One region of the Nonomuraea sp. NPDC050394 genome, then DNA from elsewhere that is predicted to be linked to it. Evidence: riboswitches for the same ligand, from Rfam matches in the RefSeq annotation. Region 1 holds a riboswitch; each other region holds the start of a gene.
What was found. Region 1 has a riboswitch for cobalamin ahead of ACIBKY_RS44355 (ABC transporter substrate-binding protein). Riboswitches for the same ligand answer to the same signal wherever they lie in the genome.
Positions count from the first base shown of each region.

Region 1 (9,395 bases):
TCATCAACCCCGCGGTGGTGACCGTGCCGAACACCAGGAAGGCGATGAAGCTCTCGACCGGTAGCCGGCCCGCCGCGGTGAGCGCGCCTCCGGCGCTCGCCATGACCACGAGCACGCTGGGCGGCGACAGGAGGATCTCCGCGATGACGCCCGCGGCGCTCGTCGAGCGGGCCCACTCGAGGAAGAACCGCGCGAACCTCCGCGAGACATCCTGAAAACGGCGGCTGGCGACGCCTGGCGTTCCGAACGCCTTGACGACCCCGATGCCGTTGACGAACTCGACCGCGGCACCGTTGAGCCGGGTCAGCCACTGGATGAACTCCGGGTACTTCGTCCCCGCGTCCGCCATCGCCCGCTGGTACACGACCAGTCCGACCACCATGGGCAGCACCCCGATCAGGGCCATGCGCCAGTCGACGACCACGAGGTACGCGATCGCCACCACCGGCGGGACCGCCGCCGCCGTGACTTCCACCACGGAGTGCGCGATGAGCTGATGAAGCGCCGCCACGTCGTCCTCAACGGTCTTCTTCACGGCCCCCGAGTTGCGATCGGTGAACCAGCCGAGGGGAAGCCTGCGCAGCTTGCCCAGAAGGGCTCTGCGGATGCCGAACGAGACCCGGATGTCGGCCAGATGCGTCAGAACCCCCGCGCCGAAGGTGCCGAGCTGCTTGACCGCCAGTGCCACGAGCGCGACGACGATGATCGGCCATACCTCCGTGTCGCCGTGGAGCAGCCGGCGGCTGATCTCCACCACGGCGACCAGCGGCGCCATGCCGGCGAGCGCGCTGACGGCGGTCAGGATGCCGCAGCCGACCAATGTGGCGCGAGCGGGAGCCAGCACCGAAGGCGCCCGCCGCGCCGTTGACATCGTGGACATGCCACACCCTTCGTTTCTGGCCAGACAGCAGGAGATGGTAACGACAATCATTTTCAATGGCTAGAGGCAGCCGCGACCCCGCCACCGCGAACTCTTGCGTACTTAGTACACTAAAGCAAGGCTAGCCTTACTTGAGAGCTTGGAGAAATTCCACGCGAGTACAGTTGAGGGAGTGATCGCCAGCACGAGTTCCAGCCGACGTCGCCAGTTCCTCACCCGCGAGAGGGTCGTCGCGGCCGGACGGCGGGTCGCCGAGTCCGAGGGCGTGGACGGGCTGACCATCCGCCGGGTCGCCGCAGAACTGGGCGCGGCTCCGATGGCGATCTACCGGCATGTCAAGGACAAGCAGGAACTGATCCTCGCCCTGCTGGACGACGTGGCGAAGGGGCTTCCGCCGCTGCCCGCCGACGAGGGCACTCCGCAGGAGCGCCTGATCGCCGCCTTCGCCGGACTGGACGCCTACCTCGCGGGGCACGTGTGGGTAGTGGAGATCCTGCGGCAAGGCGAGTGGTTCGCGCCGCGGGCCACCGCGATGTTCACCTGGGCACTGGACCGGTTCCGCGATCTCGGTCTCGACGACCACCGAGCCACCGACGCGTATCTTCAACTCTGGTGGTACGTGCTCGGCCACCTGAGCTACCTGCCTGGCGCAACCCCCGAACGACGCGCCGCCCGCGAGAGACTGCTGGAGTCAGCGGCCGTGGACCCGGAACGTATCCGCCGCGTGGTCCGGGCCTTCGACCACGAGGCCGCGTTCCTGAGCGGGCTCCGCACCCTGATCGACGCGCTGGCCGGTCATGGCCGCGATTGACCGGGCCGGGCGGGGCTCACTCCGGCGCAAGCGTCAGCACCGGCGGCCCGGACTTCGAGCCTCAGGACAGACCGCGGCCGCCGTCAACGACTCAGAACACCAGGTCGGCAGGCCGCAGGCCATATAGAACGCCGCTACCGGTGGAGGTTCCGGCCACCAGCGCCGTCGGGCGGTCGTCCTGCCGCATGTCCGGCGTCCTGCGGCGCTCTCATGGCCGTCTTCCACGCGCGTTGCCTCCGGAGAACACGCTGTTCGTGGAACCTCACGGCTAGGAATTGATTTGGTTCGTGTCATGATGGCCGGGAAAAGGCGAGCGCGGACTGAGGAAGCCGGTGTGAATCCGGCGCGGTCCCGCCACTGTGATCGGCGAGCGGATCCTCACTGAGCCACTGCCCCCACGGGGTGGGAAGGCGGGGACGAGCCTCGACCCGAGAGCCAGGAGACTCACGCGGTCGCCTCCTCGATGAACTGGGGCGGATCTCCCCGGAGAGGAGTGGGCCTGTGGTGTCCGGCGGGCCTTTGGCGTTCCCTCCTTCCGATCCGCCCCGTTGTGCAGATTCCGTGAGAGGAACCCTCCATGACGGGCAGACGTTTTACGTCCCTCCTGCTCGCCCTCCTGGTATCCGGTGTGCTGGCCGCCTGCGGCGGCGCCCCGGCTGAACGAGCCGTTCCCGGGCAGGCTCCGGCCGCTTCCGCCGCCGCGGGCTTCCCGGTCACCATCGACAACTGCGGCGTGAAGACCACCTACGAACGCCCGCCTGCCAGGGCGGTCTCGCTCAACCAGCACGCCACGGAGGTGCTCCTGGCGCTGGGGCTGGAGAAGTCGATGGTCGGTACCGGCTACCTCGACGACAAGATCCTGCCGGAGTACCAGGCCGCCTACGACAGCGTGAAGGTGCTGTCCAAGGAGTACCCCGCCTACGAGGCCCTGCTGGCGCAGGAGCCGGACTTCGTCTACGGCGGCTTCGCCAGCACCTTCGACGAGAAGCAGGGACGCAGCCGCGACGCCCTCACCAAGGCCGGGATCAACAGCTACCTCAACGTCGAGGAGTGCGCCAAGGGCCCGGTGACCATGGAGCTGATCGACCAGGAGATCCACAACGTCGCGAAGATCTTCGGCGTGCCCGGCCGGGCGGAGCCGCTGCTCGCCAAGCTGCACGCCACCCTCTCCGGGGTACGGGAGAAGCTGGCCGGGGCGGCGCCGGTGAAGCTGTTCGTCTACGACAGCGGCGACAAGACCGCCTTCACCGCCGGCGGCGCGGGCATCGGTAACGAGATCATCAAGCTGGCGGGGGCGGAGAACGTCTTCGCCGACCTCGGCAAGACCTGGGGAGACGTCTCGTTCGAGCAGGTCGCCGAGCGCGCGCCCGAGTGGATCGTCATCTACGACTACGGCGAGCAGTCGGTGGCCGACAAGCAGCGGTTCCTGCTGGCGAACCCGGCGCTCAAGGACGTGCCGGCGATCAAGAACAAGAGGCTGGCGGTGCTGCCGCTGTCGTCGGTGGTGCTCGGTGTGCGCGCCCCGGCGGCGGTCGAAGCCCTGGCCAGGCAGCTCCACGCCGACCGCTTCAAGTGAGCGGGCCGAAGGTGGGCGAGCCGAACGTGGGCGAGCCGAAGGTAGGCGGGCCGGAGGTTCATGCGCGGCGGCTGGGCCTGCCGTATCCGAAGGTGGGTGCGCGGCGGCCCGGCCTGCCGTACCCGATCGTGATCGCCCTGCTGCTCGTCATGCTGGGCGCGGCGGCGACGGCGGCGATCGCGGCCGGGTCGGTCACGCTCCCGGCGGAGCAGGTGTGGGGCATCCTGCTGCACCGCGTGCACCCCGCGCTGGCCGAGCCCACCTGGCCGGTCGTGCGGGAGACCATCGTCATGGACGTACGGGTGCCTCGCGTGCTGCTCGCGGCGGTGATCGGCGCCGGGCTGTCGGTGTGCGGCATGGCGCTGCAGGCGCTGGTCCGCAATCCGCTGGCCGACCCCATGCTGCTGGGCGTGTCCTCCGGCGCGAGCGTGGGCGCGGTCAGCGTGGTGGTGTTCAGCCTCACCGTGTTCGGCGCGTTCTCCTTGCCCGTCGCGGCGTTCCTCGGAGCTCTGGCCGCGCTGGTCGCGGTGTACTTCCTGGCCAGGTCCGGCGGCCGGATGACCACGGTGCGGCTGGTGCTGGCCGGGGTCGCGATGGCCGAGGTGCTGTCGGCCGTGGCCAGCTTCCTGGTGGTGACGTCCAACGACCCGCACAAGACCCAGTCGGCGCTGCGCTGGATGCTCGGTGGCCTGGCCGGGACGACCTGGACGATGGTGTGGATTCCGGCCGTGGCGGTACTGGCCGGCACGCTCGTGCTGCTCGGGGTCTCCCGGCCGCTGAACCTGCTGCTGGCCGGGGAGGAGGCGGCGGCCTCGCTCGGGCTGGACGTGCACCGGTTCCGGGCGGCGCTGTTCGTGCTGGTGGCCATCATGATCGGCACGATCGTGGCGGTCAGCGGGTCCATCGGGTTCGTCGGGCTGATCATGCCGCACGTCGTCCGCCTGCTCATCGGCGCCGATCATCGCCGGGCACTCCCGGCGACGGCGCTGCTCGGAGCGGCCTTTCTCGTCACGGCCGATCTCGTGGCCCGCACTCTGATCGCGCCGGAGGAGATCCCGGTGGGGATCATCACGGCGCTGGTCGGCGGGCCGTTCTTCCTGTGGCTGATGCGGAGGCGATCGAAGTGACACTGGTCGTGGAGGACGTGTCGGTCCGCATCGGCGGCCGGGACCTGGTCCGTGAGATTTCCCTGGAGGTCGCCAAGGGCGAGGTGCTGGGACTGGCCGGGCCCAACGGCGCGGGCAAGTCCACGCTCCTGCGCACCTTCTACCGGGCCCTCAGGCCCACGTCGGGCCGTGTGCTGCTGGACGGCGAGGACGTCTGGAAGATGCCGGCGGGCTGGCTGGCCCGGCGGCTGGCGGCCGTGCTCCAGGAGACCGGCGGCGACTTCGAGCTCACCGTGTACGACGTGGTCGCCATGGGCCGGACTCCGCACAAGCGCGCGTTCGACGGTGACAACGCCCGGGACCGGGCGATCATCGCCGACGCGCTCGACCGGCTCGACGTGGCCGATCTGGCCTACGCCCCCTTCGACCGGCTGTCGGGCGGCGAGAAGCAGCGGGTGCTGATCGCGCGGGCGCTGGCCCAGCGGCCGGCCACGATGGTGCTCGATGAACCGACCAACCACCTCGATCTGCGGCACCAGCTCGACGCGCTGAACCTGGTGCGCGGGCTTGGTGTCACCGCCGTGATCGCCCTGCACGATCTCAACATGGCCGCCGCGTTCTGCGACCGGCTCTGCGTCATGGACGGCGGCCAGGTCGTGGCTCTCGGCACGCCCGCCGAGGTGCTGACCCCCGCCCTGCTGGCCGACGTCTACCGGGTGGAGGGCGAGGTGGCCGCCCACCCCGAGACGGGGATTCCGCAGGTGAGCCTCCGCACCGGAGGGAGCCGCGCCTTGAGCTGAAATCCCCGCCGCAGAACAGCCGGATTCGACGTTCGGCATTTTCGCCATGCGATTTTACGAATGGAGCGCGGAGCAATGGAATCGGCGTCCAGGGAATCGGTCCGAGCAGCGCTGGAAGAGGTCGCCGAATTCGGTTCCTTCTTTTCTCCGCACATCGGCGCCGGCACCGCCGGATGGCATGACGTGCGCGCCGACTACGACCGAGGGTTCATGGATCTGGTCGAGGCCGTCGCCGCCAGATACGACACCCGCGAACTCCGCATCGGCGCCTCGATCGCCCAGTTGGGCCATGCCGCGCGGCTCTGGTCGCCGGTCGTCGGCGCCGTGCTCACCCACGGCGTGATCCCCGACCTGACCCGCCTGGACCGCGCCGACGAGGGCGCCGGTGTCCGGCTCCCCGCCCTGGCCGGCTGGGTAGCCGGGACGGAGGAGCAGGTCACCGAGCTGCTCTACGACATGGTGGTCCGCACGCACCTGGACGCGCTCGCCAAGGGACTGCGGGTGAAGGTCGCCTCCGGCCTGCTGTACGGCAACGCCGCCTCCGCCCTGGCCGAGGCCGGCCGTACCGTGGTGAGCGCCCGGCCGGATCTCGCCGGACCCGCGGCCCGGCTGATCACCCGCCTGCTCGGCCGGGGCGGGCTGGCCGGGAAAGGCGACCTGATCTCCCCGGACCTGACATTCCGGCGTACCACGTGCTGCCTTTATTACCGGGTGCCCAACGGGATCAAATGCGGAGACTGCGCATTGCTCGAAGAATGAACGATTGAGTTCTTCCCGAACCTGTGCCTATGGTTATCGCAAGTGGTTCGTACCTGCATTTCTCTCGCAAAGGAGGAGACATGGCGCATCACGGTTTCGCCGAGCCCGAAGAGCCTCAGGGGTGCCTGAAGTCCCACACCCCCGCGGTGGATTCACCGTTCGAGTGGCGTGAGGACGACGACGAGTAGGTCACCTCGGGCCGGGGCCGCCGCCAACGCGGCCCCGGCCGCCCGGCGAGAGGAGAACGCGTGATCAGAGAGGTGCGCCGGGACCGCCCATGTGAGCCCGTCGTTCCCAGTCTGGTCTCCTACTCCGCCTTCCCCGCACAGGGCAAGGAGGTGACCGGTGGCGCCGCGCTCGGCGACGAGGAGGCGGCGCGTTCGGCCGCGATCGGGGAGGCGGTGGAACGCCACAGCGCCAACCAGGTACCCGGAGAACTGCTCAAGGCCGCTTACCGCGATCTGAGGCGAGCGGCGATCGACCCCGATGACCTCGCTCTCTACTCGCCGGACCAGTACGCCGCCCGGGGCTTCCCCTTCGTGCCGATCACCCGGGACCTGGAGATCGCCTGGGTGCCCGCCGAAGACCTGACCTCCGGCGAACGGGTTCTGGTGCCCGCCTCGCTGGTCTACGTCAACTACTTCACCGGCCCGCGCCGGGCCGAGCCGCTGACCAACTACCCGATTCTCGCCGGCACCGCCGCCGCCCCGACGCGGGAGGAGGCGAGGCGGGCGGCACTGCGGGAGGTGCTGGAGCGGGATGCCGTCACCATCTGGTGGGCGGGTAACGCCCCGGCCGCGCCCATCGAGGAACCCGCCGGCGGGCCGCTCGCCGCAGCGCTGCGCGAGGCGGCCGGGTCCGGGCTGACGGTCACGTTGCTGCGGCTGCCCTCGGAGTTCGGTGCCACGGTCGCCGGAGTGTTCGTCGAAGATCCACGGCGCCGGGTCGTCGGCTTCGGCAGCGCCTGCCGGGACACCGAGGCCGAGGCCGCCGCCAAGGCGTTCACCGAGGCGGTCGGCACCTACGAGAACGGCCGCGTGCTGCTGCGCCGGGATGCCGGCCCGCCGTACCTGAAACGTCGTGACGACCGCCGCTATCTCGACGATCTGCGGCGTGGCTGGCGTGACGTCAACGACGTCCGCCTGCACGTGCAGATCTACCTGGACGAACGCCTTCAGGGTGAGGCGCTGGACCGGCTGCGCGCGCCCACGGGACGCCCCGTCACCACATCGGCGGCCTTCCGCGCGTACGCCGTCGACCTCACCGTCCCGGGATCGGACCTGCAGGTCGCCCGGGTGATCGTGCCCGGCCTGTACTGCGATGCCCCTGCCGCCTTCCCCTTCCTCGGCGGGACCCGGCTGCCCGCCTCACCCGATCTCACGCGGCAACCACTGCCGTTCGCCTGACCCCGTAGGAGGACATATGCGGCTCGGACTGGCCATGGGCTACGGCGGCGAACCCATGGAGGAGGTGCTCCCGGTGATCCGGCACGCCGAGAGCATCGGCGTGGACTCGGTGTGGAGCGTCGAGGAGTACGGTCCCGACGCGGTCAGTGTGCTCGGCTACCTGGCAGCCGTGACCGAGCGCGTCGAGCTCGGCACCGCGATCATGCAGATCCCGGCCCGCACTCCCGCGGCGACCGCGATGACCGCCATGACCCTCGACGTCCTGTCCCGGGGCCGCTTCCAGCTGGGCCTCGGCCTTTCCGTGCCCTGGATCGTGGAGGGCTGGCACGGCCTGCCGTACGAGCGCCCGTTGCGCCGCACCCGCGAGTACGTCGAGATCGTGCGCAAGGCCACCGCTCGCGAGGAGCGCGTCGCCTACGACGGGGAGCTCTACCGTCTGCCCTACACCGGGCCGGGCTCGACCGGTCGGGCCCGGCCGATCCGCTCCGAGATGACCCCGCTGCGCCCCCGCATCCCGATCTACCTGGCCGCGATCGGGCCCGGCAACCTCAGGCTCACCGGCGAACTGGCCGACGGCTGGCTGTCCGGCATGTACGCCCCCGAACACGAGGCCGCCATCCTGGCCCCGCTGGACGCGGGCATCGCCAAAGCCGGACGGGCGAAGCAGGACGTGAAGATCTGTCCCATCCTGTACGTCGCGCACGCCCCGACCGTCGAGGAGGGGCGGGAGAAGTTACGGCCTCTCTACGCGCACCTGATCGGCGCGGCTTCGCCCGGCGTCCGCAACACCTACGCCGACGTGGTGGTGCGGATGGGCTACGAGGGCCCCGCCCACGACATCCGCAAACACTTCGCCGACGGCAACCGGGCCGCCGCGACCGGCGCGGTGCCCGACCGGCTGCTGGACGAGGTGGCGCTGGTCGGCCCGGTCCAGGCGATGACCGAGCGGCTGACGGTGTGGCGGGAGTCCCGGGCCGACACGGTCATCCTGCTCGACCGCGACGCCGCCTTCCTGGAAGCCGCCCGGGCCGTCCTGTGAGGCGGATGTGGGCGCTGACGCTGCCGCTGCTGGTGGCGGGGCTGACGCAGATCATCGTCAACATCGTCGACACCGCTCTGCTGGCCCGCTACGACACCACGGCGCTGGGCGCCTTCGCCCTGGCCGCCCCCGTCTACCTGGTCGCCCTGGTCGTCGTGCGAGGCTGGGCCACCGCCGTGCAGATCACGGTCGCCCAGGCGCACGGCGCCGGGAATCCGGCCGCGGTGGCGCGGATCGTCCGGGTCGGGCTGGCCACCTCGTTCCTGGCCGGGATGGCCATCGGCGCCGTGCTGGCCATGGTCGCCGAACCCGTGCTGACCGTGTTGGGCGCCTCCGCCGAGCTGATCGGGCCCGGGGTGGCGTACCTGCGCGTGCTGGCGTTCGCGGTGCCGTTCGCCGCCGCGTCCTTCACGCTGCAGAGCGCCTGCTCGGGAGTTGGTGTGACCCGCGCGTCCATGTGGCACGCGCTCGTGGTCAACCTCGTGAACCTGCCGCTCGGGCTGTGGCTGATCTTCTCCGCCGGCCTCGGAGTCACCGGCGCGGCCCTGGCCACGCTGGCCGCGACCACGGCCGGGACCGCCTTCCTGCTCGTGTACGGCCGGGCCCGGCTGCCCCGCGTCCCGGGCGACGGCGCCCCGGTGGCCGGCAAGCTCTGGAAGATCGGCTGGCCGGAGATGAGCGCCATGGGCCTCGGATACCTCAACGAGGCCCTGATCACCGGGTTCGCCGCCCGGATGGGCACCCCGGACCTGGCCGCTTACCGCATCGTGGACAACCTGCTGCTCGTCGTCTTCACCGTCATGGCCTCGGCGTCCGCCTCCATCGCCATCCTCGCCGGGCACGAGGTCGGCGCGGGCTCCTCGGAGCAGGCCGTCCGGTGGCGGAGCATCGGGACCCGGCTGTTGCTGATCGTGTACGTTGTCCCCTCGGCCCTGGTGCTCATCGGCGGAACGGCGCTGCTGACCCTGTTCACCGGCGACGGCGCCGTGGCCGCGCTGGCCTGGTCGGTGGTGCCGCT
Region 1 covers NZ_JBITIO010000016.1:196,337-205,731, reverse strand. The annotation lists gene ACIBKY_RS44365 (ABC transporter ATP-binding protein) at 1-880, opposite strand, end outside; gene ACIBKY_RS44360 (TetR/AcrR family transcriptional regulator) at 1,053-1,691, shown strand; cobalamin riboswitch at 1,962-2,158, shown strand; gene ACIBKY_RS44355 (ABC transporter substrate-binding protein) at 2,269-3,267, shown strand; gene ACIBKY_RS44350 (FecCD family ABC transporter permease) at 3,264-4,394, shown strand; gene ACIBKY_RS44345 (ABC transporter ATP-binding protein) at 4,391-5,173, shown strand; gene ACIBKY_RS44340 ((2Fe-2S)-binding protein) at 5,249-5,932, shown strand; gene ACIBKY_RS44335 (YcaO-like family protein) at 6,181-7,338, shown strand; gene ACIBKY_RS44330 (LLM class F420-dependent oxidoreductase) at 7,355-8,377, shown strand; gene ACIBKY_RS44325 (MATE family efflux transporter) at 8,383-9,395, shown strand, end outside.

Region 2 (9,395 bases), on a different contig from region 1:
CCACGCTCAAGGCGTTCAACGCCACCGGCCGCGAGCGCCGGTCCCTGTCGGAGCGGGCCGAGGAGCTTCGCAAGGCCACGATGCGCCAGCTCGGCATCTCCCTGGTCGACACCGGAGTCACCACGCTCGGCATGCTCGCCGGTCCCGCGCTCGCGGTCGGCGTCGCGGCGCTGCGCCTGGCCTCGGGATCGGTCGACCTGCTGACGCTGCTGATCGTGCTCGTGCTGGCCCGCGAGTGCTTCCGCCCGCTGGGCGAGCTGTCGAAGTACTGGCACGCCGGCTACACCGGCATCTCCTCCAGCAAGCAGATCCAGGAGCTGCTGGAGGCCGAGCAACTGGTGAGCGAGCCCGAGTCGCCCAGACCGCTGACGGAGCCGAGGGTGAGCTTCGACCGGGTCACCTTCCGTTATCCGGGGCGCGAGCACCCGGCCGTGCGCGACTTCACGCTGGACATCGAGCCGGGCGAGACCGTGGCGGTGGTCGGGCCCTCGGGCGCGGGCAAGACCACGCTGGTGGCGCTGCTGCTGCGCTACTTCGACGCCACCGAGGGCGCCGTGCGGATCGGCGGCGTCGACGTGCGCGAGGCGGCCCTGGCCGACGTGCGCGCGATGGTGGCCGTGGTCGCCCAGGACACCTACCTGTTCACCGGCACCGTCGCCGACAACATCCGGCTCGGCCGGCCCGGCGCGAGCGACGCGGAGGTCGTCGAGGCGGCGCGGGCGGCCAACATCCACGACTTCGTCGCGGCCCTGCCGGACGGGTACGCCACCGAGGTGAGCGAACGCGGCCTGACACTGTCGGGCGGCCAGCGCCAGCGCATCGCCATCGCCCGCGCCCTGCTCAAGGACGCGCCCATCCTGGTCCTCGACGAGGCGACCTCCAGCGTCGACGCCGCCGGCGAGGCCGTCATCCAGGACGCGCTGCGCCGCGTCACCACCGGGCGCACCACGCTGGTGGTCGCCCACCGGCTGTCCACGGTCCGCGACGCCGACCGGATCGTCCTCATGCGCGACGGCGCCGTCCGCGAGATCGGCGACCACCGTGAACTCATGGAACGCGACGGCGACTACGCGCGGCTCGTGGCCGCCCAGGAGGTGAAGGCATGAACGCGCCCGCGGTTCCGGCACGTCCCATCCTGGCGCTGGTGCCCATGGTGTTCGGTCAGCCGGTGCTGGCCGCGCTGACGCTGCTGTCCGGCCTGCTCTCCCACGGCCTCGGCGTCGCGGCCGCCGCCGTGGGCGCCTGGATGGTCGGCGAGGCCGTCACCGGCTCCGGCGCGGGCCCGCTGGCCACGATCTTCTGGCTGCTGGTCGTGCTGGTGGTGGCCGCCGGGCTGGCGCGATGGTGGCAGATGTGGGTGGCCCACGACCTGGCGTACCGGCTGCTCGCGCTGATGCGGGTGCGCCTGTTCGACGGCCTGGAACGGCGCGCGCCCGGCTATCTGCTGGGCCGCCGCACCGGAGACCTGGCCGGCACGGTCATGGCGGACGTGGAGACCACCGAGTGGTTCTACGCGCACACCGTCATCGACTACGTCGTGGCCGCGCTGGTGGCGCTCGCCTCCACCACGGTCCTGGCCTTCTTCCACCCGCTGCTCGCGCTGCTGGTGGGCGTGTTCCTGATCCTGCTGGCCACCGTGCCCGTGTGGCTGGCGGGCAAGGCCGACGAGCAGGGCAGGAAGCTGCGCGAAGAGCTCGGCGTCCTGGGCGCCGAGGTCGTCGACGGCGTGCAGGGCATGCGCGAGCTGGTCAGCTTCGGCCGCGGCACCGACTACGCCCGGCGGCTGCGCGAGCGCACCGACTCCCTGCAGGCCCAGCAGCTCGCCTACGGCCGTCGCTCGGGAGTCGAGCAGGCGGTTACCGACGGGCTGGTCGCGGGCGGGCTGACCGCGGTGCTGATCCTCGCCGCCGTGTTCGTGACCTCGGGTGACCTGACGGTCGCGGTGCTGCCCGCCGTCGTGATCCTCGCCGTCTCCGCGTTCGGACCGGTGATCGACGTGTCGGGCACCGCACGGGCGCTCGGGCAGATCCGCGCCGCCTCCCGCCGCATCTTCACCATCACCCGCCAGCCGCCCGCGGTGGACGACGGCGACGCCCGCGTACCCGAGGAGCCCCTGACGGCCCGCGTGGAGTTCAGGGAGGTGCGCTTCTCCTATGCGGCCGACGGCCCGCCCGCCCTGGACGGCACGTCCTTCGAGGTACGGCCCGGCGAGACGGTCGCCCTCGTCGGCCACTCGGGAGCAGGCAAGTCCACCTGCGCCCACCTGCTGCTGCGCTTCTGGGACGCCCAGGAGGGCGCGGTGGCGATCGGCGGGCGAGACCTGCGCACCCTGCCCCAGGAGCACATCAGGGAACTGGTCGCGATCGTGCCGCAGGACGTCTACCTCTTCAACCGTTCGGTACGGGAGAACATCAGGCTCGGCCGTCCCGACGCCGGCGACGACGACGTCGTCAGGGCCGCCGAGCAGGCCCGCGTGGACGAGTTCATCGCCCGCCTGCCCGACGGCTACGACACCGTCTGCGGCGAGCGGGGCGCCCAGTTGTCCGGCGGGCAGCGCCAGCGCATCGCGATCGCCCGGGCGCTGCTGCGTGACTGCCCCATCCTCATCCTCGACGAGGCGGTGTCCAACCTCGACGCGGAGAACGAGGAGGCGCTTCAGGCCGCCGTGCGCGCCGTCCGGCGGGGGCGCACGACTCTGCTCATCGCCCACCGCCTGTCCACGATCAGGAGCGCCGACCGGATCGTGGTGCTCGACCGCGGCAGGGTCGCCGGGCAGGGGACGCACGAGGAACTGGTCGCCGCCGACGGCGCGTACGTGCGCCTGCTCGCCAGGCAGGTCGGCGGCGTCCTGGAGTGACGGCGCCGGTCGGCCAGCGGTCCTGCTCAGCCGAGCAGGACCGCGTGGCCGGTGAGGCTCACCCGCACGTTCCTGCCGAGGACCGCGCGGCTGCCCATCAGGCGAGACCCGATCACGACGCCGAGGTCGTGCCGGTCGATCCGGCCCACCGCGGAGACGAACAGCCGCGTGCCGTCGTCCTCGGGCGGGAGCCACCGCACGTCCAGGCTGAGCGTGCCGGTGCTCTGCCGCACGGTGAGCGCGCCGTCGGCGATCAGCCCGTGGCCGCCCGCCCGCACCCGCCCGGAGCGGTAGCGCATCTCGGGGAAGGAGCCGGTGTCGAAGAAGGCGGGCGAGCGCAGGAACGCGTCCCGCTCGGCGTCGCCGGTGTCGATCGAGGCCATCTCGATCACGGCGCTCGCCACCGACTCCGTGAGGTCGGGCGCCACCTCGATCTCCCCCTCGAACGCCGTGAAGCGCCCGCGCACCCTGCGCACGCTCAGATGGCTCAGCGCGAAGGTGAGCCGCGCCGTGGCGGCGTCGATCCGCCACGTGCCGGGCTTGACGCTCATGAGGTACGGCTCGCCTCCATCACGGCCCGCACGAGACGCCGCGGAGCCAGCCGGGCGAACGCCGCCGAGGTCTTGTTGCGCAGGCCGGGGACGCACACCGCGCGCCCGGCCGCCAGTGCCGCCAGCCCCTCACGCGCCACCTGGTCAGCCGCCTGGATCCGGCGGGACGGGTCCGCGGTGGCCGCGGTGAAGCCGGGCAGGAGGGTGGTCACCCGCACGCCGTACCGGCGTACCTCCATGTGGAGCGCCTGGCCGAAGGCGGTCAGGAAGGAGTAGCTGGCGCCGTAGGTCGCGCCGAAGGGCGTCGGCGCCTCGCCCGCGATCGACGAGACGTTGAGGACGGCGCCCCTGCCGCGGTCGAGCATCACCGGCAGCACGCTGTGCGTCAGCCGGATCGGGGCCACCGCGTTCAGCTCCACCTGGCTCACCTCACCGGCGATCGGCAGTTTCGCGAACAGGCCGCTGGTCAGCGCGCCCGCGCTGTTGACCAGGACGTCGACCGGGCGTGCGGCGTCCGCCAGCCGTTCCTCGACGGCGGCGGCCTGCGTATGGTCGGTGAGATCGGCGGGCAGGACCTCGGTCACCGTGCCGAAGGCGTCCTTCATCTCCGCGGCCAGCGCGTCGAGCGGGCCGGCGCCGCGTGCCACCACCACCAGATGGTGGCCGCGGCGGGCCAGCTCCCTGGCGAAGGCTTCGCCGATTCCGGTGGAGGCACCGGTCACCAGCGCCGTCGGGCGGTCGTCCTGCCGCATGTTCGGCGTCCTTTCCTGGCGGATGTGGCCTGACGATATGCGGCGGCGTCATGGCCGTCTTCCACACGCGTTGCCTCCTGGACACGCTGTTCGTGGAGGCCGAAGGGCTCAGGCGAGCACCTGGCGGGCCACCGTGGTGATGTGGAGTTCGTCCGGCCCGTCGAGCAGGCGGGCCATCCGTCCCAGGCGGAACAGCGCGGGCAGCGGGGTGTCGGGGCCGAGGCCGGCGGCGCCGGGAAGGGGTTCAACCACGGTTGACCATGCCCACCAGGGCGGCCGCGCTCGCCTGGGGTGAGCGCGCCGCCGTACAGGTGGAGGCGAGGACGACCTGATCGGCCAGCCGCTCGACGGCCGCGCGGACGCCGGCCGCGGGTACCTCCCGGCCGGTGTCGTCCACCAGGGCGGCCACCACGGTCTTACCCGGCATGCCGCCGACCGCGGCGAGCGCGGCCAGGGTGCCGGGCCTGGTCACGAAGTCCATGGCGACGCCCTCGACCCGGGTCGCGCCGAGGGCGGTCAGCGCGGGCCCTGCCGCTCCCGAGCACATGCAGACCATGATCCGGGGTCGGTGGCTCAGCTCGCCGAGCCTGGTGTAGGCGGAGGCGAGCATCGGCGCGGCCGGCAGCGGCTCGTTGAGCTGGACCTCGGCGACGCCCGCGGTGGCCAGCCGCTCCAGCAGTTCCGCGTACGACTCCAGCAGGCCCTCCTGCCGGGTCGAGGCCAGGACGCTCACCGGGCCCGGCAGGACCGGCCGGGTCTCGAAGCCGCGCCGCTTCGCGTGAAGATAGGCGGCGACGGCGGGGGCGTAGTCGAGCCGGCGCGGCCCGGGGAACATCCGGTGCGCCTCGAACGCGGGATCGTGGAGCGGAAGGTCGCTCAGCCCGATGTCGCGCAGTTCCTGCCACGTCTCGGGAGAGACATGGCCGAGCAGGGTGGTGCGTTGTCTCACGTCGGGTCCTTTTCCCTCGCGGAACCCCTGGGGGCCGCGCGCCGGGCGGCGCACGGGCGGTGGCAGGTGTTCGGACTCGCGGGCGTCTCACACGTTCCTACTGGCCGTCGCTTCCCAGGCCGGAGCCCAGTGCTTGCGTGGACGGCGGTCGTTCCCGCTCACCGCTGCGGGGCAGTCCCGGATTCGCACCGGGTTCCCTCTTGCGCCGGCCTTCCCTGGGGAGGCCGGACCAGCCGCACCGCGAAGCCTATCGATCAGGGCGTGGTGTACGGCACCAGCCCGGTCACATGCTCGTCGGCCCGCACCTGGGTGCCGGTGGGTGGGAAGGCGCGCTGGGCGCAGTCGTCGCGTTCGCACACCTTGCAGCCCAGGCCGATGGGCGTGACCTGGGGCGTGGCCAGGTCCAGGCCGTCGGCGTACACGAGCCGGTGCGCGTGCCGCAGCTCACAGCCGAGCCCGATGGCGAACAGCGACCCCGGCGCGCCGTGACGGGGCGGGCGGCGTTCCACGGTCCGCGCCACCCAGAAGTAGCGCCGCCCGTCGGGCATCTCGGCCACCTGGGTCAGCAGCCGGCCGGGAGTGGTGAAGGCGTCATAGACGTTCCACAGCGGGCAGCTGCCGCCCGCGCGGGTGAAGTGGAAGCCGGTGGCGGACTGGCGCTTGGAGATGTTGCCCGCCCGGTCCACGCGTACGAAGGAGAACGGCACACCGCGCATGCGGGGCCGTTGCAGGGTGGAAAGCCGGTGGCAGACGGTCTCGAAGCCCACGCCGAAGTCCGCGGCGAGCCGGTCGAGGTCGTAGCGGCGGCGCTCGGCCGCGTCACGGAAGATCCGGTACGGCAGCAGCAGCGCCCCGGCGAAATAGTTGGCCAGCCCGATCCTGGCCAGTGCCGCGGCGTCGGCATCGGTGAACCCCGCGTCCGCGACCAGGCCGGCGATCAGATCGGCGTGTTCGAGCAGGGCCAGCTGGGTCGCGAGCTGGAAGGCGCGCTGGGAGGACCGCAGGCCCGGCGCGAGGTGCAGGACGCGGGTGCGGGGGTCGTAGCGGCGCCGCGCGCTCCCGTCCTCGGTGATCCGCACGCCGTGGGCCGCCAGCCGTTGCGCCGCGAGCCCTCCGGGGTCGCCGCCGTCGGCCAGCGATTCCGCGGCCCGGTCCAGCTCGTCGACGTAGTTGTGCCGGTCGTAGAAGAAGTCACGCACCAGCTCGTACGGCGCGGGCGCGACCGGTTGCGCGCCGGCCAGGACGGCGGCGTGTTCCGTGGCGGCCAGGTAGCGGCGGTGCAGCCCGGCCACGGCCCGCGCGATCTCGGGGCTGGCGCCGACCAGGTCGGCGAGGGCGGCGGGGGAGATCTCCTGCCCGGCCAGGGCCTCACGCAGGTCGGCGATGAGCCGGGTGCCGTCCTCGGGGGCGAAGAACTCGGGATCGACGCCGAAGACGTCGCTCAGCTGGAGCAGGACCGGAGCGGTCAGCGGGCGCTGGTTGTGCTCGATCTGGTTGAGGTAGCTGGCCGAGATGCCGAGCAGCTCCGCGAGATGGACCTGGCTGATCTTCCGGTCGCGGCGCAGGGCCCTCAGCCTCGGTCCCACGAAGATCTTGCCCATGAGGACAGCCTATGCGAAGTCCCGGCTTCGCAACCTTCGCAAAGCCGGTCGGGTACTTCGCGAAACTTCGCAGATGACGGGGCTGGCCCGGCGCAGCGGCCGCTGGTGATGCTGACAGGAAACCCCTTCGCAAAGGAGTCAGATGATCACCCATGTCGTCCGTGTCAGCCCCAGCGCCGACCGGCTGCCGGTCCAGGAGCAACTGGCCTGGAAGCTCGCCGACCTGGCCGCACGCGCCCCGGCGCCCGACCCGGACATCGCCGAGATGATCGCGAACAGGGTGGTCGACAACGCCGCTGTGGCCGCCGCGTCGCTGCGCCGCGCGCCGGTGGCCGCGGCCAGGGACCAGGCGCTCGCGCACCCGGCGGCCTCGGGCGGGGCCGGGATCCTCGGAGTGGACGACGTTCGCGTGTCGCCGGAGTGGGCGGCATGGGCGAACGGCGTCGCCGTACGCGAGCTGGACTTCCACGACACGTTCCTGGCCGCCGACTACTCGCACCCGGCCGACAACATCCCGCCGATCCTGGCGGTGGCCCAGCACACCGGGCGGACCGGCGCGGAGCTGACGCGTGCCCTCGCGGTCGCCTACGAGGTCCAGGTGGCGCTGGTCGGCGGCATCTGCCTGCACGAGCACAAGATCGACCACGTCGCCCACCTCGGCCCCTCCGCGGCGGCCGGGATCGGCACGCTGCTCGGCCTGCCCACCGAGACGATCTACCACGCCATCGGCCAGGCGCTGCACACCACGACCGCCACCCGGCAGTCACGCAAGGGCGAGATCTCCTCATGGAAGGCGTACGCCCCGGCCTTCGCCGGGAAGGTCGCGATCGAGGCGGTGGACCGGGCGATGCGCGGCCAGGGCGCGCCGGCGCCGATCTACGAGGGCGAGGACGGCGTCATCGCCCGGATGCTGTCGGGGCCCTCGGCCGAGTACCAGGTGGAGCTGCCCGAGCCGGGCGAGCAGGCGCGCGGCATCCTGCGCACCTACACCAAGGCGCACTCGGCCGAATACCAGGCCCAGGCCCTCATCGACCTGGCCATCGACCTGCGCGCGCGGATCGGCGACCCGGCCAAGGTGGAGCGGGTCACCATCCACACCAGCCACCACACCCACCACGTGATCGGCAGCGGCGCCGGCGACCCGCAGAAGTACGATCCGCACGCCAGCCGGGAGACGCTGGATCACTCGCTGCCCTACATCTTCGCCGTCGCCCTCCAGGACGGGGTCTGGCACCACGTCGCGTCGTACCTGCCCGAGCGGGCCGGCCGCGCCGACACCGTCGAGCTCTGGAACAAGATCGCCACGGTCGAGGACCCCGAGTGGACCGCCCTCTACCACCACCCGGAACGGCGCGCGTTCGGCGGCCGGGTCGTCGTCGAGCTGGCCGACGGCAGCACGGTCGAGGAGTCACGCGCGGTCGCCGACGCGCACCCGGACGGGGCACACCCGTTCGCCCGCGCCGACTACCTGGCCAAGTTCCGCACCCTGGCCTCGGGCGTGGTCACGGAAGCCGAGCAGGACCGCTATCTCGGCCTGGCCGAACGCCTTCCCCTGCTGACCGCCGCCGAGGTGGCCGCCCTGAATCTCAAGGCGGGCATCGACCCCGCGCCCGCCACCAAGGGGATCTTCTGATGCTGCACTCCCGCCACACCCCGCAGGACAAACGCCGCGCGCTCCGCGACGGGCTGGCCGGCGGCGAACTGCTGCGACTGCCCGGAGCCTTTAGCCCGCTGGTGGCCCGCGCCGTCGAGCAGGCCGGCTTCGACGGCGTCTACGTCTCCGGCGCCGTGCTCTCGGCCGACCTGGCCCTGCCCGACATCGGCCTGACCACGCTCACCGAGGTCGCCGGGCGCTCGCAGGCCATCGCCCGCGTCACCGAGCTGCCCACCCTGGTCGACGCCGACACCGGCTTCGGCGAGCCGATGAACGCGGCCAGGACCATCCAGGTCCTCGAGGACGCCGGCGTGGCGGGATGTCACCTGGAGGACCAGGTCAACCCCAAACGGTGCGGTCACCTCGACGGCAAGACGATCAGCCCCCTGCCCGACATGCTGCGTCGCCTGCGCGCCGCCGTGGACGCCCGGCGCGACCCCGGATTCGTCATCTGCGCCCGCACGGACGTGCGCACCACCGAGGGCCTGGGCGCCACGATCGAGCGGGCCAAGGCGTTCGCCGACGCCGGAGCCGACCTGATCTTCCCCGAGGCGCTGGCGAACGCGGCCGAGTTCGAGGCCCTGCGCAAGGCGGTCGACGTGCCGCTGCTGGCCAACATGACCGAGTTCGGGCAGTCGACGCTGCTCACCACCACGACCCTGCGCGACCTCGGCGTCAACGTGGTCATCTACCCGGTGACCCTGTTCCGCCTGGCCATGGGCACGGTCACCGAGGCGCTGCGCGCCATCGACGCGGACGGCACGCAGGCGAAGCTGGTCGATCGCATGCAGACCAGGGGCGAGCTGTACGACCTGCTGGACTACTCCGGCTACGCGAGTTTCGACGCCGGCGTGCTCACCCACGGCTACCGGGAGGACCGATGACGATCAGCAAGGGCCTGGCGGGCGTGGTCGCGGACACGACCGCGATCTCCATGGTCAACCCGGAGACCAACTCCCTCACCTACCGCGGCTACCCGGTTCAGGAACTGGCCGCCGTCTGCAGCTTCGAGCAGGTCGCCTACCTGCTCT
Region 2 covers NZ_JBITIO010000035.1:15,360-24,754, forward strand. The annotation lists gene cydD (thiol reductant ABC exporter subunit CydD) at 1-1,106, shown strand, start outside; gene cydC (thiol reductant ABC exporter subunit CydC) at 1,103-2,857, shown strand; gene ACIBKY_RS54820 (YceI family protein) at 2,884-3,408, opposite strand; gene ACIBKY_RS54825 (SDR family NAD(P)-dependent oxidoreductase) at 3,405-4,160, opposite strand; gene ACIBKY_RS54830 (hypothetical protein) at 4,269-4,412, opposite strand; gene ACIBKY_RS54835 (hypothetical protein) at 4,405-5,109, opposite strand; cobalamin riboswitch at 5,174-5,311, opposite strand; gene ACIBKY_RS54840 (short-chain fatty acyl-CoA regulator family protein) at 5,364-6,710, opposite strand; gene ACIBKY_RS54845 (MmgE/PrpD family protein) at 6,853-8,343, shown strand; gene prpB (methylisocitrate lyase) at 8,343-9,248, shown strand; gene ACIBKY_RS54855 (bifunctional 2-methylcitrate synthase/citrate synthase) at 9,245-9,395, shown strand, end outside.
Region 2: another riboswitch for cobalamin. It lies ahead of ACIBKY_RS54835 (hypothetical protein); the one in region 1 lies ahead of ACIBKY_RS44355 (ABC transporter substrate-binding protein).

Region 3 (9,395 bases), on a different contig from region 1:
GGCGCCGGCGAAGTAGCGCAGCGTGTAGTGCTCGTGCGCGAGGCCCTCGGCCAGCAGCGGCGGGGTCTCCCGCGGCGGGGTGAGCAGGTCGTGGGCGCCCCAGATGCCGAGCACGGGCTGGGTGACCCGGGCGAGTACGGCCCGCGCGTCGTGCCACGCCATCGGGAACTGCCCGGCGCCGGCCAGCAGCCGGTAGACGGCGGGCACGCCGCGGTCGGGCACCGGGCCGCTCACGCCCGCGTTGCGCAGCCCGGCGGCGACCGCCCAGGTCTGCTGGCGCAGCGGCTGCATGGCGTTGCCGCCGACGATCACCACGTACGCGACGTCCTTGGAGCGGGTGGCGGCCAGCGGGGCGACCCAGCCGCCCTCGCTCAGCCCCCAGATGCCGACGTTGTCCCGATCGACCCCCGCGAACCCGCGCAGGGCCGCGTGCGCGCCGAGCGCGTCGCCGGCCAGCTGGCCGTAGTCGCGGACGGTCATCGAGTAGCCCTCGGAGCGCTTGTCGTAGACCAGCACGGCCAGGCCCTGGCGGGCGAAGGCCTCGGCCTCGGTCATCAGCTTCGTACGCGGGGTCCCGCCGCCCGATCCGTGCACGAGCACCAGGCCGGGCAGCGGCCCGCGCGCCCCGGAGGGGACCAGCACGCTGCCGTGCATCTGAAGCCCGCCGCTGCCGCGGAAGGCCACCTCGGTGACGGTCAGCCCGTCGTCGGCGAACGCGGGGACGGCCGGGACGGGCGCGCAGACGAGCGCGAACAACATGATCACTAACCTCTTCATACTGCCGACGCTACTCTGCAGAGAGATATCGGCAAAGAGACGTCTGCAGAAATCATCCGGCAGGACTAAGCTCTCTCCTCATGAAGGATGAGGATGAGGCGCCGCTGTATCTCGACGATCACGAGCGCCTGAAGGCCCTGGCCCATCCGATGCGCAGGCGCATGCTGTCGCACCTCAACGTGCACGGCCCCGCCACCTCCACCACGCTGGGCGAACTGCTGGGCGCCAAGACCGGCACGACCAGCTACCACCTGCGCCAGCTGGAGAAGTACGGCTTCATCGAGGAGATCCCCGAGCGCTCGACCGGCCGCGAGCGCTGGTGGCGCAAGGCCGACATACCGCGCGACATCCGCACGCCGAACTTCCGCGACGTGGCGCCGGAGAACCGCGCGGTACTGGAGGAGTTCTACCGCATCGGCATGGCCGAGGACCGCGCGCTGCTGGACCGCTTCGGGGCCGCCTACCTGCGCGACCCCGACTGGGCGAAGGCCTCGCGGGGGTTCGGCCGGATGACCAAGGAGGGGCTCGACGCCTTCTTCGAGGAGTACATCGCGCTGCTGTGGAAGCACAGCCACCCGGCCGACGACGCGCCCCCTGACGCGCGCCCGATCTACATCAGGATGTTCGCGCTGCCGGCCGATGATACGTGAAGAGTGCCCCCCGATGTGTAACACCGTGTGATCTGCCAATAACCTCATGTAATGGGAGGTCTATCGGGGTTCGGGGAGGGGCATCATGCGGCGTCGGCAGTTCTTCGCTCTCGGGCTCGGCCTGGCCGCCTGTGCCTCCGGATGCGCCGGCGCGGGTGGCGGCGCGCACGGCCTCGGTCCCGTCGGCGTCGTCCCCGGCGGCGAGCGATGGGCGCCGGTCGCGCAGGCCCTCTACCGCACCCTGCGCAGGGCCGGCTACCCCGCCACCGGCACGGGCGGCACGACCACGGTCACCGTGACCGGCCTGCCCGCGCTGGCCGCCGCCGAGCTGAACGACCAGCGCCCCATGCACGTCGCCACCACGCCGCTGGCCAGGCTCACCGGCAACGTCGAGGTGCTGGTGGTGCCGGCCAACTCGCGTCTGAGGGACTTCGACGCCTTCGCCGCCCACCTGCTGGCCCAGCCGGAGCGCACCTACCTGGCCGGCGGGCCCCTGGGCGAGCCCGACCACCTGCTGTTCGGCCTGGTCGCGCAGGGGCTCGGCGTGGACGTCAGGAAGATCGACTACACCGGCTACCCGGGCGCCCAGGAGGTGGCGGCGGCCATGCAGGGCGGCAAGGTCGCGGCGGCCACCGGACGGCTGCGCGACTGGCGGGCCCGGCTCGACTCCGGCCGGATCAGGCCGCTGGCCGTCTCCTCGGCCGCCCGGGTCCCCGGCATCGATGCCCCCACGCTTCTGGAATGCGGGGTGCGGGTCGACTTCGCCGACTGGTGCGCGGTGGTCGGGCCCGCCGCGATGGACGGCGAACGGCGGGGCGCCGCGGTGCGCATGATGGAGGACGCGACCCGGTCGGCGCCGTGGCACGAGGCCTGCCGCAACGGGGGCTGGGAGGCCATCCCGCTCAGCGGCGACGACTTCGCCACGTGGCTGGCCACCGAGTCCGCCCGTACCCGCAGAGTACTCCGTGAACTCGGCATGCTCGACACGCCGAGCACAACATACCGGGGATAGTTGCGGGACCGGCCACTAGATGTAGGATCCTGCACTGTCGCTGGTTCGCCTCCCCGGAGGCGGAGCAAAAGGGAACCTGGTGCGATTCCAGGGCTGCCCCGCAGCGGTAAGCGGGAACGACCGCCGTCATCAGCACTGGACCCAGGTCCGGGAAGCGACGGCCAGTAGGACTCACGCGTTGAGACGCCCGCGAGCCCGAAGACCTGCCAGCGGTTGTCCTGTCCATTGGGCCTCGAGGGAGGGCCCGGGGGCTGCGCGGCCGGGGGATCTCCGTACTTGCCGTGTGCGCTCTCGCGTGCCCTCGCAGGGGGAAAGCTCGCTCGCGAGGAGTGTTGCACGTGACGCAGATCGTTGAGATGGATCGGCGGCTGGCCATCGAGGAGGCGGCGGCGCGCGTGATCGCCGACCCGGCCAACTCCCGGGTCGCCGCGCGGCTGCTGGCCGAGGAGATCGCCGACGAGGCGGCGGGCCACGGCGTCCGCACGTTCTCCGACTCCATTGCCGCCACGCACGCGGCCGGGCTGATCCAGGACGCGCTCGCTGACTTTGTCCGGAAGAATCGTGAACAGCTGGACGCGCTCATCGACGCGGATGCCGACGAGCGGTTCGAGTACTTCGGCCTGCGCACCGTCTACGACCGCTACCTGCTGCGCCACCCCGAGACCCGCAAAGTGCTGGAGCGCCCGCAGCACTTCATGCTCCGCGTCGCCTGCGGCCTGTCCCGGACGGCCGGCGAGGCCGCCGAACTGTACGCGTTGATGTCGACGTTGTCCTATCTGCCGTCTTCTCCCACGTTGTTCAACTCCGGCGCCCGCCGGCCACAGCTGTCGTCGTGCTTCCTGCTGGACTCGCCCCGGGACGAGCTGGAGTCCATCTACGACCGTTACGGGCAGGTCGCCCGCCTGTCCAAGTACGCCGGTGGCATCGGCATCTCCTGGACCCGGGTCCGCTCGCGCGCATCGCTGATCAAGGGCACGAACGGGCACTCCAACGGCATCGTTCCGTGGCTGCGCACGCTCGACTCCTCCGTGGCCGCCGTCAACCAGGGCGGCCGGCGCAAGGGCGCGGCCTGCGTCTACCTGGAGACCTGGCACGCCGACATCGAGGAGTTCCTGGAGTTGCGGGAGAACACCGGCGAGGACGCCCGCCGTACCCACAACCTGAACCTCGCCAACTGGGTGCCGGACGAGTTCATGCGCCGGGTGGAGTCGGACGGCGTGTGGTCGCTGTTCGACCCCAAGACGGTCCCGCACCTCACCGACCTGTACGGCGACGCCTTCGACACCGCCTACCGCGCCGCCGAGGAGCAGGGCCTGTACACGCGGCAGATGCCGGCCCGCACCCTGTACGGCCGGATGATGCGCACGCTCGCCCAGACCGGCAACGGCTGGATGACCTTCAAGGACGCCGCCAACCGCGTCTCCAACCAGACGGCCCGGCCGGAGAACGTCATCCACCTGTCCAACCTGTGCACCGAGATTTTGGAGGTGACCAGCGACGGCGAGACCGCCGTCTGCAACCTCGGCTCGGTCAACCTGGCCGCCCACGTCACCGGCACCGGCCTGGACTGGGAGCGGCTGGCCGGCACCGTCCGCACCGCGGTGCGCTTCCTCGACCGCACCATCGACCTGGGCTTCTACCCGACGCCCGAGGCGGAGAAGGCGAACAAGCGGTGGCGGCCGATCGGGCTCGGCGTCATGAGCCTGGCCGACGTGTTCTTCGCGCTGCGGCTGCCGTTCGACTCGCCCGAGGCGCTGGCGCTGTCCACGAGGATCGCCGAGGAGATCGCCCTCGCCGCCTACGCCACCTCCTCCGATCTGGCCGTCGAGCGGGGCCGGCACCCCTCCTACGACGACACCCGCGCCGCCCTGGGCGTGCTGCACCCCGACCACTACGGCGTCGGCGCCTCCGAGCGCTGGGACGCGCTGCGCGCCAGGATCGCCGAGACCGGGCTGCGCAACTCGCTCATGATCGCCATCGCGCCGACGGCGACGATCGCCTCCATCGCCGGATGCTACGAGTGCATCGAGCCGCAGGTGTCCAACGTGTTCAAGCGCGAGACGCTGTCGGGTGAGTTTCTGCAGGTCAACCGGTATCTGGTGCGTGACCTTCAGGAGCGCGGGCTGTGGACGCAGGACATGCGCGACGCCATCAAGCGCGCCGACGGCTCCGTCCAGGACATCCCCGGCATCCCGGATGAGCTGAAGGTGCTCTACCGCACCGCGTGGGAACTGCCGCAGAAGGCGCTGATCGACCTGGCGGCGGCACGCACGCCGTACATCGACCAGTCGCAGTCGCTGAACCTGTTCATGGCCACGCCCACCATCGGCAAGCTCTCCTCGATGTACGCCTATGCCTGGAAGAAGGGCATCAAGACCACCTATTACCTGCGCTCACGACCGGCCACCCGGATCGCGCAGACCACCGTCCAGACAACCACCGTCCAGACGACCCCCGTCCAGACGACCCCCGTCCAGACGACCCCCGTCCAGACGACCCCCGTCCAGGAAGCGGTCGCCTGCTCCCTGGAGAACCCCGAGTACTGCGAGGCGTGCCAGTGACAGAGCGAAGCGAAGCAACCGTGAAGCACAGCATGCTGCTGGACCCCGGAATGGACCTGACGCTCCGTCCGATGCGCTACCCCGACTTCTACGAGCGCTACCGGGCGGCCATCCGCAACACGTGGACGGTCGAGGAGGTGGACCTGCACTCCGACCTGGCCGACCTGGCCAAGATGTCGCCGCAGGAACGCCACCTGATCAACCGCCTGGTCGCCTTCTTCGCCACCGGCGACTCCATCGTGGCCAACAACCTGGTACTCAACCTGTACCAGCACGTCAACGCCCCCGAGGCGCGCCTCTACCTGTCGAGGCAGCTGTTCGAGGAGGCGGTGCACGTGCAGTTCTACCTGACGCTGCTCGACACCTACCTGCCCGACCCGGACGAGCGGGTCAAGGCGTTCGCCGCGGTGGACAACATCCCCTCCATCCGCGACAAGGCCGAGTTCTGCTTCCGGTGGATCGACTCGCTGTCCAGCCTGCAGCGGCTGGAGACGCGGGAGGACCGGCGCACCTTCCTGCTCAACCTGATCTGCTTCGCCGCCTGCATCGAGGGCCTGTTCTTCTACGGCGCCTTCGCCTACGTGTACTGGTTCCGCTCCCGCGGCCTGTTCGGCGGCCTGGCCACCGGCACCAACTGGGTCTTCCGCGACGAGTCGATGCACATGGAGTTCGCCTTCAGCGTGGTGGACACCGTGCGCAACGAGGAGCCGGACCTGTTCGACGACGAGCTGGGCGGGCAGGTCACCCAGATGATCGAGGAGGCGGTCGCGGCCGAGCTGGCCTTCGCCCGCGACCTGTGCGGCGACGGCATCGGCGGCATGAACGTCGAGCACATGCGCGAGTACCTGGAGTACGTGGCCGACCAGCGGCTGTCCAGGCTCGGGCTGAAGAAGAGATACGGCACCGCCAACCCGTTCGCGTTCATGGAGCTCCAGGACGTGCAGGAACTCGCCAACTTCTTCGAGCGCAGGGTGTCGGCCTACCAGGTCGCGGTCGAGGGCAACGTGTCCTTCGACGAGTCCTTCTGAGATCTCCGGCACCATAGGGGGAGCGTGATTTTCCCGACAGGTGAGGAGTGACTGTGTCGACCTGGGCGATCCTGGCCCTCTCGGTGGCAGGGGCGATCATCGTCGTGGAGGTGGCCCGCAGGCTGCTGTCCAGGGCGGGCGCCAAGTGGGGCCTGGCCAGGCACCTTGTCGAGCACTGCACCTGGGCGGGCTTCGCCACGGCCGTGGTCATCGCGGCCAACGTGGTCTTCGTGCCCGCCATGTTCGGCGGGACGCCGCAGGAGCGGACGATCGGCGAGGGCGTCGACCGGGTGCTCGGGCTGATCACGATCGCCTGCGTCACCTGGCTGATCGTCGGCGCCGCCTACGCCGTCACGGATGTCATCCTCGACCGCCTCGTGCTCGTCGAGGGCGACCGTAACCGCCGCGCCCGGCGGATCATGACGCAGATCGCGCTGGTCCGCCGGGTCGCCACCGCCGTCATCATCGTCGTCGCGCTCGGCGCGATGCTCTTCTCCTTCCCGCAGGTACGCGCGCTCGGCGCCGGCCTGCTCGCCTCGGCGGGCATCGCCGGCGCGATCGTCGGCATCGCCGCCCAGTCCACGATCGGCAACATGCTGGCCGGGCTGCAACTCGCCTTCAGTGACGCGCTGCGCCTGGACGACGTGGTCGTGGTCAACAACGAGTGGGGTCGCATCGAGGAGCTCACGCTCACCTACGTCGTCCTGCGGCTGTGGGACGAGCGGCGGCTGGTGCTGCCGGTCTCGTACTTCACCACGAACCCCTTCGAGAACTGGACCCGGCACGGCAGCCGCGTCCTGGCGGTGGTGCACCTGCGGGTGGACTGGGCGGTGCCGGTCGACGCCCTGCGCGAGGAGCTGTACCGCTTCATTCAGGAGAGCCCGCTCTGGGACCAGAAGGACTGGACCCTCCAGGTGACCGACGTGCTGCCCAACGGGCTGGTGGAGCTGCGGGCGCTGATGAGCGCCGCCGACTCGGCCTCGGCGTGGGACCTCAAGTGCGACGTGCGCGAGCATCTGGTCGGGTACGTGCGCGAGAACCATCCCGAGTCGCTGCCGCGCTTCCGCGTGGACCTGCCGACCGGCCCCCAGCCCACGTCCTGGTCAGCCGAGGCCTGAGCTCGCCCCGGTCCTGGTCCCCGACCCGGTCCCTGATCCTGGTCCCGGCCTGGTCTCGGTCCCTGGTCCCTGGTCTCGGTCCTGGTCCCGGTCTCGGTCTCGGTCTCGGTCTCGGTCCCGGTCTCGGTCTCGGTCCCGGTTCCGGGCCTGGTCTTGGTCCTGCTCGTGGTCGGCCGACACCCGGCTGGGCCGCCTCCGTCCGGTCATCGGCGGGCGCGGGCCAGGCCCCAGACGGTGGCCGCGACGAGCGCCACCGCCCCGGCTCCGACCAGCGCCAGATCCGGTACGCCCGCCGCCCACGCGCCGACCCGGTCCTCGAAGCCCTCCGGCACCGGCCCGGCCAGAGCGGCGGTGCCGTCGGTCACCAGGAACACCACGCCGAGCGCCACGAAGACCAGCCCCGACAGCGTGGAGGTCGTGTGCAGGCGCACAGGGCCGATCCGCAGCCGGCCGATCCCGACCGGCCCCAGTTCGACGCCGCGTCCGCGCAGCCACCGGCGCCGCCCCAGGTCGTAGCGCTCCCACAGCAGGGCGAGCAGCAGCAGCGGCGCCGCCATCCCCGCCGCGTACACGGCCAGCAGCACCGCGCCCCGCACCGCGTCACCCGAGGCCGCGGCCACGGTGAGCACCGCGCCCAGGATCGGGCCCGCGCAGAACCCGGCCAGCCCGGAGACCGCGCCCAGCCCCAGCACCGCCCAGGGCGAGTCGCCGCCCAGCCGGGCGCGCAGCCGTTCCACCGGCCCGAACGTCCAGCCCTGCCCGGCGATCTGCAGCACGCCGAAAACGATCAGCGCCCACCCGGCCACCGTGACCAGCAGCTCGCGGTGGCCGTAGAAGAGCCGGCTGGCCAGGGCCGAGCCCATGCCCAGCGGGACCAGCACCGCGCACAGCCCGGCGTAGAACAGCGCCGTCCTGCCCGCCAGCGCCCGGCCGGTCGGGAAGGCGTAGCAGAAGAAGGCCGGCAGGAGCATCGCGCCACACGGGCTGACCAGCGAGAACAGGCCGCCGAGGAACGCGGCGGCATAGCCGATCTCGCTCAACGCGCCCGCCTGGCCTTCTCGATCGCCTTCTCGAAGGCGGCCACCGGCTGGGCGCCGAACAGCAGTTCGCCGTTGATGAGGAAGGCGGGCGTGCCGGGCAGGCCGAGCTGGAGCGCGAACTCCAGGTCGGCCTGTACGGCCTGCCGTACCGACGGATCCTTGCGGTCACGATCGAAACGCGCGACGTCGAGCCCGGCCCGACCGGCGGCCTCACGAAGACCGGCGTCGCTCAGCGCGACCTCACCCGAGTAGAGCACGTCGTGGAACGGCCAGAAGCGGCCCTGGCGGGCGGCGGCCCGGCCGGCGTGCGCGGCGCGGGTGGAGTCGCGGCCCCTGATCGGGTAGTCGCGCCAGAAGACGCGGGCGATGCCGGTGTCCAGGTACTTCGTCTTGAGCGCGGGGGCGATCTCGCGGGCGTAGCGGCGGCAGCTCGGGCACTTGAAGTCGCCGAACTCCTCGATCGCCACGAGCGCGCCCGGCCGCCCCAGCGACAGGCCCGCCTCGACGCCGGGCGCGGTGGGGCCCACCCACGTGGGCACGTCCGAGGCGGTGGAGGAGGGCGTGGCGGAGCTGGAGGAGGGAGCGGGGCCGGAGGAGGGAGCGGGGCCGGGCGTGGCCGGCTCGGCGGGTCCCGCGCTCGGACCGGGGTCGCGGCGCAGCGCGGCCACTCCCATAACGGTCAGGGCCGCCGCCCCCGCGAGCGCGCCTGCCAGCACCCGCCGCCGTGATCGCTCCCGGGGCAGGTCATCAGTCATCCCCTCCATCTTGGCATCCGATGAGCCCGCCGTTGACGCGATATATCTTGACTCTCGCTCAAGACGCGATATATCGTCTCTCACGATACGCCGACAGAGTGGGTGATCGCGCATGACCAAGCTCGCCTCAGCGGACGGGACGCTGATCAGCTACGAGAGCATCGGAACCGGACCCGGGATCGTCGTCCTCGGCGGCGGCCGGGTGGCCGGGCGCGGATACCGGGCGCTGGCCTGGTATCTGGCCGACTCCTTCACCGTCCACCTCCTGGACCGCGACACCCGCCTCGCCGGCTACAGCATCGACCGGGTCTGCGACGACGTCGTCACGGTCATGGCGGAGACCGGGTCCACGCGCCTGTTCGGGCACGGCTCCGGCGGGCTGGTCGCGCTCGAGACCGCGGCGCGGCACCCGGTGGAGAAGCTGGCCGTCTACGAGCCGGCCGTGAGCGTCGGC
Region 3 covers NZ_JBITIO010000003.1:313,173-322,567, reverse strand. The annotation lists gene ACIBKY_RS14590 (alpha/beta hydrolase) at 1-777, opposite strand, end outside; gene ACIBKY_RS14585 (ArsR/SmtB family transcription factor) at 858-1,427, shown strand; gene ACIBKY_RS14580 (Bug family tripartite tricarboxylate transporter substrate binding protein) at 1,513-2,439, shown strand; cobalamin riboswitch at 2,464-2,665, shown strand; gene ACIBKY_RS14575 (ribonucleoside-diphosphate reductase subunit alpha) at 2,778-5,000, shown strand; gene ACIBKY_RS14570 (ribonucleotide-diphosphate reductase subunit beta) at 5,021-6,028, shown strand; gene ACIBKY_RS14565 (mechanosensitive ion channel family protein) at 6,082-7,146, shown strand; gene ACIBKY_RS14560 (cytochrome c biogenesis CcdA family protein) at 7,350-8,186, opposite strand; gene ACIBKY_RS14555 (DsbA family protein) at 8,183-8,941, opposite strand; gene ACIBKY_RS14550 (alpha/beta fold hydrolase) at 9,054-9,395, shown strand, end outside.
Region 3: another riboswitch for cobalamin. It lies ahead of ACIBKY_RS14575 (ribonucleoside-diphosphate reductase subunit alpha); the one in region 1 lies ahead of ACIBKY_RS44355 (ABC transporter substrate-binding protein).